DNA from 2 places in the Arthrobacter sp. PvP103 genome. Region 2 is predicted to be linked to the other one. Evidence: predicted binding sites of a transcription regulator. Region 2 holds the regulator's gene; the other holds the start of a gene.

Region 1 (4,416 bases), 2.3 Mb from region 2:
AACCTGCTGATGCTGGCCATGGTGGGGGTATGCCTGCCGTGCGCGGTCCACATCTGGCGCGACGGCAGGCCTGGTTCGCTGCGGCAGGTGATGGCGTGCGCGCTGGCGATGGCCGCCGTGCACGCTTTCCTGTTGCTGGGCGACGTGCCGGCTGCCGGTCCGGCCGGCCACAGCCACGGGGTCTCCGGGCTGCCGGCAGCGGACGCCGCGGTTTCCGCTGCCGGGGGCATGCTCCCCATCATCGCCATGGAAATCACGACGGCGTTACTCGCCGCGACGCTGGTGGCCAGGCTGCGGCGTACGGCCTTGATGGTCGGCCCTTAGCGCTCCGCAATGAGCTTGAGGTTTTCCAGCGTCTGCTGCCGTGCGCGTTCCTGGAGGTGTTCAATCATGACATGGTCCACGAACTTGCCGATCGCACTGCCCGGCACGTTGTATTCGATCTCCATAGAGACGAGCGTCCCGGTCCCAGCTGGTTCGTAATCCCAGTTCTGCCAGCCCTTGAGCGGACCGTCGAATTCAATCCGTACGTGTTTCCCTCCGGCGGGCGTCGGCTGGTTCTCCACAACGTGCGTGGTCACCGGAAACGGAACGCCGGCCATCAGGTAACTGTGCTCCACCACGGTGCCGGCACCGCCGTCGCCCGTTACTTTCTTGGCTTCTCCGAGATTCACCCACCAGGAGGCCCAGTGCCGCGGATCCGTGGCGATCTCCGTGACCCGCTCCACGGGTGCGTCAATCGTTGTGTTCAGCTTGATGTGGCCCATCGGAACTCCTCTGGTGGCAAATGGCAACAGCTGTGTTGTTTCCCCGGCCTCCAGCCAACCACCTGCCGGCGCAGGGCCGCAGAGGACAAGGTCCCATTGTTGCGGCGGGCAACTGTGCGCGGGCCTGCCGGGACCCGGGTCCCGGCAGGCCGGACCGACTGTCCGTCAGTGGACCGAGTTGCCCAGTTCGCGCAGCGGGGTCTTGCTGGTCTCGCGGGCCCAGATCGCACCGGCGACGGCCAGGAGCGAGGACGCGGCCACGATCCAGGCGGCGGGGCCCCAGTTTGCCTTGTCCGCGCCGACGAGTGCGGTGCCGAGCAGCGGGGTGAAGCCGGCGCACAGAATGCCGACCTGCAGGCCGATGGCCATGCCCGAGTAGCGGACTTTCACGTTGAATAGCTCCGAGAACCAGGCCGGGTAGATGGCGTTGGACATGGCGTAGGTGCCGGCCGTGATCAGCGTGCTTGTCAGGAAGATCATGGGGACGTTGCCGGTGGAAATCACGGAGAAGTAGACGAAGATCATGGCTCCTGATCCGAGGACGCCGGTGATGAACACCGGGCGGCGGCCGTACTTGTCAGAGAACCAGGCCATCAGCGGCTGGGTTGCGATGGCCAGGACGTTGCCGGTGATGCTGACCCAGAGCATGGTGGAAGCGGGAACCCCGACAGACACCGCATAGGCCAGGCCAAAGGACTGCATGAAGGTGTTGGTGACGGTCTCGAAGGACATCAGGGCCACCTGGAAGAACTGGGCCGGGTGCGTTTTGAACATCTTGGCGAAGGGGAGCTTCACCAGCTCGCCGTGATCATGTTTCTCCTCGAACACTTCGGGTTCCTCGAGCGAGCGGCGGACCAGGTACGCGACGATCAGCACGATCAACGAGAGCCAGAACGGGATGCGCCAGCCCCAGGCGAGGCGGTCGGCTTCACTCATGGCAGCCACGGGCAGGAATGCCAGCGAGGCCAGGACGATGCCGGCGGAGATGCCGCTCATCGCAAAACTTGCGAAGAAGCCGCGGCGCCCTTCCGGGGCCTCCTCGGTGGACAGGGCGGAGGCGCCGGCCGTTTCGGCTCCTGCGGAGAGGCCCTGCATGAGTCGCAGGAGCACCAGCAGGGCAGGGGCCCAGTAGCCGGCGGTGTTGAAGTCGGGCAGCATGCCGATGAGGAACGTGGCCGAACCCATCAGCACCAGCGTCAGCACCAGGGTGTTCTTGCGGCCGATCTTGTCACCCAGGTGGCCGAAGACTACCGCGCCGAAGGGGCGTGCCACATACGCCACGCCGAAGGTGGCGAAAGAAGCGATCAGGGCAACGGTGGGGTCTCCTGCCGGAAAGAAGATCCTGGAAAAGACCAGCGACGCGGCGGTCGCGTAAATGAAGAAGTCGTAATACTCCAGCGCGCCGCCAAGGAACGCGGCGAGGGCTGCTTTCTTGGCCCGCTTGAGCTGGCGCTGTTCGGCTCCGATGCTGGCGCCTGTAGCTGTATTTGTCATGGTGCTTGCCCTTCCGCGCTGAAAGACGGTCGTTGTTTGCTAAATTTGTGCGCATTCCGAACAGCTGTGCGGTATGCGATTATTGAAAGAGTAGCGCAGAGTGAGGTGCCTCACAACACCCCCGGCTGAGTCTCCCAAGCGAAAGGTGCCACCATGGAAAACCGCACACCGGCCTCCCGGCTGTTCCTCATCGGCTCGCAAGCCTCGGCCGCCATGTCACCCGGGCTCTGGGGTCCTGTCCTGGAACAGCTGGGAAGCAGCTGGACCTACGAGGCCTGGGATGTCCCCGCCGGGCAGGACATGTCCGGCGTCCGCGCCGCGATGCTGGGCGCCGACGTCGTGGCCGCAAACGTGACAATGCCCCACAAGCAGTGGGCCGCGGGGACGGCTGACACTGTTACCGAACAGGTCCGGATCAGCGGAGCTTCCAACCTGCTGGTCCGGCACGGGCGGCGGCTGAGTGCACACAACACTGACATCACTGCCGTCGCCGAGCTGCTGGGCGGCGGGCACCAGCAGCATGCCCTGATGCTCGGGGCGGGCGGCGCCGCGCGTGCAGCACTGGTCGCGCTGGCGGGACTGGCGGACCGGGTCACTGTGACAGACAAGGATCCGCGTGCGTCGCGGCAGTTGCTGGATCTCGCCACCAGCCTGGGCATGGAAGCCGCTGCAGTGACGTGGGCCGAGGCGCGGGATCATGCGGCGGACGCCTCGCTGATCGTCAATGCGACGCCCCTCGGCAAGAGCAGTGCCGACGAACCTGCCTGGGGTCCTGCAGGGCTCTCGCCGGACACCTTTGTCTATGACTTCGTCTATGCAGGCCACACGACTGCCACCATCGCAGCCGCGAGGGCGCAGGGCCTGCCTTGTGCCGACGGCTGGGACCACCTTCGGGCGCAGGCGGCGGCTATGATCCCCATCCTTGGACTGGCACCGGAGACCGGTGCCCTCCTGGGCCGGACACTCGCGGACATCAGGACAGGGAACTGACCACGGGCCGAAACCGGTCTGACCCCGCGGACCCGCCGCGCTTTATCCGGATATGATCGGAATAAGCCTGCGGACCCGCGTCCGCGGAGGCCGACATTGAGCTTCAGGGAGGGCAAGCGATTCCATGGCGGAGCAACCCGATTACTTCGTGAAGTCTGTGGAAAAAGCGTTTGACGTGCTGCGCTCCTTCGCCCCCGACGAGCCCCGCCTGACTGTGTCCCAGGTCGCCGCAAAATCGGACATGACCCGGGCCTCCGCCCGGAGGTTCCTGCTGACGCTGACCGACCTCGGATACCTTCGTGCCGACGGTCCGTACTTCGAACTGACGCCCCGTTCGCTGGACATCGGACAGTCCTTCCTGGCGAACCTGGCACTTCCGAGAATCGCCGAGCGGCACCTCAAGTCGCTGGCCGCGGAACTCAACGAAACGACCTCCTTGTGCATTCTCGACGGCACCGACGTCGTCTATGTCGCCTGCGTTCCGTCGCCCCGGCTCCTGAGTGTCTCCATCAGTGTGGGCACCCGGTTCCCCGCCTGGGCAACCTCGATGGGCCGGGTCCTGCTGGGTGCGCTGTCCACCGCCGAGCTGGAGACGTACTTCGAGTCCGTCCAGCTGCAGCGGTTTACCGAACGCTCAATAGGGAGCCTGGAGCAGCTCCAGGCCGAGGTGGACCAGGCCAGGACGAAGGGATGGTCCATGGTCTCGCAGGAACTGGAGGAGGGCCTCCGCGGTGTGGCCGTTCCGGTCTGGCGCGGCCACGAGGTGGTCGCCGCGGTCAACGTGTCCCTCCAGACCCACCGGGCCCCGGCGGAAGCCATCGAAAAAACGGTGGTTCCGCTGCTGCAGGACGCCGCACGGCAGATCGGCCACGACTACGGCGGCCGGGCCGCCGCACCACTCACTACTGCAACCCGGGGATAACATGATCACACGCCACGACGTCGATGAAGCCGCAGACAGGATCGCCGGGCTGATCCGCCGCACCCCGGTGATCGAAGCGGACCGGGAGAGCTTCCCCGGGACTGTCTGGCTCAAATGCGAGTTCATGCAGCACACGGGTACGTTCAAGGCCCGGGGTGCGTTCAACCGCGTGCTGGCCTGCCGCGAGAGGGGCGAGCTCAAAGAGGACATCGGAATCGTCGTCGCCTCCGGAGGGAATGCCGG
Region 2 (4,416 bases):
TGGTTTCCGTCTCAGTGCCTGCCGTGACGCGCAAGTGCCCGGGGATCCCAACGTCCCGGATCAGGACCCCGCGGTCGAGCAGCCCCTGCCAGACCTCGTGCGGGTTCTCCAGGCCGCCAAAGAAAACGTAGTTGGAGTCGGACGCGGCAGGCTTCAGGCCCATTCTGGTCAGCTCCGTGACAATCCGGTCGCGCTGCCGCTTGATGTCTTCGACGTCGGCCATCAGTGCCTCGCGGTGGGTCAGGGCAGCCAGCGCAGTGGCCTGGGTGATAGCGGACAGGTGGTACGGCAGCCGCACCAGCCGCAGTGCATCCGCAACCTCGGGCGCGGCAGCCATGTAGCCCAGGCGTGCTCCGGCCAGCGCAAATGCCTTGCTCATGGTTCGGGAGACGATAAGCCGCTCACGGCCCGGAAGAAGGGTGAGGGCGCTGGGCGTGCCGTCGTGCGCGAATTCGTGGTAAGCCTCATCGACGATCACGACGGTCTGGCTGGCCTCGCCTGCCGCATACACGGCCTCCACCACATCCAGTCCCAGCCCGGTGCCGGTGGGGTTGTTGGGTGAACACAGGAAAACGATGTTCGGCTGCAGTTCCCGGACCTGCTGCGCAGCGGATTCGGCACTGAGGCCATAGTCGTCCGCACGCTGGCCGACGATGTATTCGGTGTCGGTCCCGCTCGCCAGGAGGGGATACATGGAGTACGTGGGCGGGAAACCAAGTGCGGTACGTCCCGGACCGCCGAATGCCTGCAGAATCTGCTGCAGCACTTCGTTGGATCCGTTGGCGGCCCAGATGTTCTCCGCACCCAGGCCGTGGCCAAGGTACTCGGCCAGTCGCTCCCGGAGTTCGGTGAACTCACGGTCCGGATAGCGGTTCAGCCCCGCAGCAGCCGCGGTCACGGCCTCGGAAATGGCCACGAGGACATCGGCCGGAACGCCATGGGTGTTTTCGTTGACATTGAGCAGGATGGGAACGTCCAGCTGCGGCGCACCATACGGGGTGAGGCCACGCAGGTTGGTCCGGAGGGGAAGTCGGTTCAGGCGCTCTAGCTGGTCAGTCACTTCAACAGTTTAAGTGAGGGTGGCCGGGGCATTGAAACTGTGACGCTTCCGGCCCGCCGCCGGGGCTTGTCTCCGGCCCGCCGCCGGTGCGGAGCGCGGGGCGTTGGCGGCTGGGCAGGTTCCGGGGCGTCAGCGTCGGGCCTTAGCTTGCGGGGACAAAGATCTGCTGGCCCGGCATGACCCTGCCGCCGTCGAGGTTGTTGAGCTGAACGATATCGGCAACAACGTCCCGGGTGTCTCGTTCCGGCGCCACGGAGCCGGCAATCTCCCACAAGGACTGGCCCGGCTGCACCGTCACCGACACTGTGGGGGTCACGGAAAGCTCGGACGCGGAATCCGCCGCCTTCGCCGGCGAGTTCAGGAAGCCGGCCAGCGAGATCAGCAGCACCGTCAACAGGATCAGCGGCACTCCCACCAGGACGATGCGCCCCCTGCGCGTCAGGCGGAGGGGCGGCTGCGTGGACCTTGCCCTCGCCGCCTTCACGGCTTTCGCCGCGGGACGCTCCTCCCAGTTGAAGCCCTGAATTCCCGGGGCCCCGGCTTCCTGCCCGGTGGAACCCGGAAACTCCGATACGTTATCGCCGCGGCCCCGGCCGGCCGAACCCTTGAAACGCGAACCATGAATAGCGCTTGTTGCTGACATGAACTGAGCCCTCCTGGACCTGACTGTGCTGCCCGGCATGTTCCTGAAGCTGCCATCCGCCCGCCCGGTCTTCGAACATAGGACCGAACCGGGTTTTGGACTAGAACACATATTCGAACGTTGCTTGTTCTTTTCTAGCACTTATTAACGAACATTGTCGAGACTCACTAGAACAAATGTTTGAAAAAGCTGTGGGGCTGGCCTACGTTTGAGCTACAGATCAACCACTTCTGCAGTTGATCAGCAGGGTCTGACATTTTCAGGCCGGAAGTTCCCGGCAGCTGCAGCCACGGAGGCCGGGTGGAACGGAAAGGCGTTGGCGAACATGGCAGCACAAGCCACCGGCGGCAGGGCTACGCAGCGGAGCCAGCAGTCACCAGCGAAGCCGAAGGGCCTCACGGTACGGCAGAAGAAGATCCTGGAAACCATTCAGCGGTCCGTCAACGACAACGGCTATCCGCCGTCGATGCGTGAAATCGGCGACACCGTGGGCCTGGCCAGCCTCTCCAGCGTCACCCACCAGCTCTCGCAGCTCGAGAAGCTGGGCTATCTCCGCCGCGACCCGAAGCGTCCACGGGCCATGGAAGTGCTCATGCCGCTGACCCTGGATGAAGGTACTGCCAAAATCTCAGGTGTAGAGAAGCCTGCGCGGCTGCGCACTATTGGCGGACTGGCCGTCTCCGAACTGGCCACCGCAACCGACACGGCCATGGTCCCCCTGGTCGGCCGGATCGCCGCAGGCGGCCCCATCCTGGCTGACCAGGTGGTGGAGGACGTGATGCCGCTGCCACGGCAACTGGTTGGCCACGGTGAGCTCTTTATGTTGAAGGTGACCGGCGACTCCATGATCGACGCCGCCATCTGCGACGGCGACTGGGTTGTGGTCCGCCGGCAGAGTGACGCGGTCAACGGCGACATTGTGGCAGCCCTGCTGGATGATGAAGCCACAGTCAAAACGTTCCGGCAACGGGACGGCCACACCTGGCTCCTGCCGCAGAACACGCAGTATGAGCCCATCCTCGGCGACCACGCCAACATCATGGGCAAGGTCGTCTCCGTGCTTCGCTCGCTGTAGCCGCTGGGCAGCCCGCTTTCGGGGACCCGTCTTCGGGCCCCCGAAACGGTCAGGTGCCGGCGGCAACGGCACGCGTTGTCAGCCTGTGGCCGCCGCCGTCGGGGCCTGGGCCAACCTCGACAGCGCAGCAACCGCAATCGCCGGATCGGTGGTGGGCCAGAAAGGCGGCAGGGCGGCCCGCAGGAAGCCCCCGTACCGCTCCGTGGACAACCGGGAATCAAGGACAGCCACAACGCCCTTGTCGCCCGTGGAGCGGATCAGCCGGCCGGCTCCCTGCGCGAGCCGGATCGCCGCGTGGGTGGCCGACACCGACATAAAGCCGTTGCCGCCCGCCTGGGCCACCGCCCGGGATCGCGCCGTCATGAGCGGATCGTCCGGCCGCGGGAAAGGAATCCGGTCAATGACCACCAGCCGGCACGAGCCGCCGGGAACGTCGACGCCCTGCCAGAGGGACATTGTGCCGAAAAGGCAGGTGTCCGGCTCGTCCGCAAACTGCCGCACCAGGGCCGTCATCGTTGATTCGCCCTGACACAGGATGCTGACATCCAGCCGCGGGCGCATCGCCTCAGCCGCCTCCTCCGCCGCCCGCCGCGAGGAGAATAGGCACAGTGCTCCGCCGCCGGACGCCCGGATCAGCTTCTCCAGCTCATCCAGGGCTTCGGGCGACGTCCCGCGGCCGGGCTTGGGCAGATGGCTGGCAACGTACAGTATCCCCTGCTTGGGGTAGTCGAACGGGGACCCGACGTCTACGCCGGTCCAGCTGGGAGCGCCCGGCCCCACCAGCCCAAGCCCTCCCGCAGCCGGCTCGAACGCCGCTCCGATCGCGAGGGTGGCTGAGGTGAGGACCACTGTGTGGCCGGCAAAGAGCCCGTCACGGAGCTTCCCCGCCACGCTCAACGGGGCGATGTTGATCAAGGCCGGTGCTGCGTCGTCCGGCTGCGAATAGCCTTGCTGCGGGTCAAAAGTGCTGTTCCGCGAGAACCAGACCACTTCCCGGTTTTCCCGGGCGGCGATCAGGCGTTCACAGAGCTCGAGGATGACCATAAGGCGTGAGCGCGCAAGCTGGCGACCGCCGTCGGCCGTATTCGCACTGTCACCTTTCGAGTCCGAAAGGGCCGCGCGGCAGGCTTCCCGCAACTGATCGACGCAGTCGAGCTGTTCGTCGTTGAGGCCGTTGGGCAGAAGGCCGCTGGGGACTCCGGCGATGGCCAGTTCAAGGTTCGCAGCAGCGTTATTGAGTGCATCCACCGTGATTCCGGTATTTTTCCGGGCGCCGGAGGCGGCGGCGTGGACCATGGCCACGGACAGCTGGCCGGAGACCGCTCCCGTTACCCGGTCCTGCAGCTCGTGCGCCTCGTCGACCACCACGACGTCGTACTCCGGCAGGACTGCCAGGCCTTCGAAGGCGCTGACGGCCAGCATGGCATGGTTGGTGACCACGACGTCAGCCTCGGCGGCGTCCTGGCGGGCCAGTTCGCTGAAGCACTCGGCAGCCATGGGACATTTCTGCGCGCCCAGGCATTCCATCGACGTGACGGACACCTGCCGCCAGGCACGGTCCGTCACCCCCCGGCATCAGTTCATCCCGGTCCCCCGTGGCCGTTTTCTCAGCCCACTCCCGGAGCCTGACCACTTCCT

The links. The regulator LexA, encoded in region 2, represses DNA repair genes until DNA is damaged. The targets are predictions, from matches to a motif close to TCGAACANNTGTTCGA.
Region 1: the regulator LexA is predicted to act here: its motif matches at 2,318-2,333, upstream of JOE41_RS07655 (shikimate dehydrogenase).

The regions. Positions count from the first base shown of each region.
Region 1 covers NZ_JAFIBQ010000001.1:1,660,290-1,664,705, reverse strand. Annotated here, with positions in the region: gene JOE41_RS07670 (hypothetical protein) at 1-324, shown strand, start outside; gene JOE41_RS07665 (SRPBCC family protein) at 321-767, opposite strand; gene JOE41_RS07660 (MFS transporter) at 933-2,261, opposite strand; gene JOE41_RS07655 (shikimate dehydrogenase) at 2,415-3,251, shown strand; gene JOE41_RS07650 (IclR family transcriptional regulator C-terminal domain-containing protein) at 3,376-4,173, shown strand; gene JOE41_RS07645 (threonine/serine dehydratase) at 4,175-4,416, shown strand, end outside.
Region 2 covers NZ_JAFIBQ010000001.1:4,000,190-4,004,605, reverse strand. Annotated here, with positions in the region: gene JOE41_RS18300 (histidinol-phosphate transaminase) at 1-1,060, opposite strand, end outside; gene JOE41_RS18295 (LysM peptidoglycan-binding domain-containing protein) at 1,203-1,703, opposite strand; gene lexA (transcriptional repressor LexA) at 2,029-2,778, shown strand; partial or broken gene JOE41_RS18285 (ATP-dependent DNA helicase) at 2,857-4,416, opposite strand, start outside.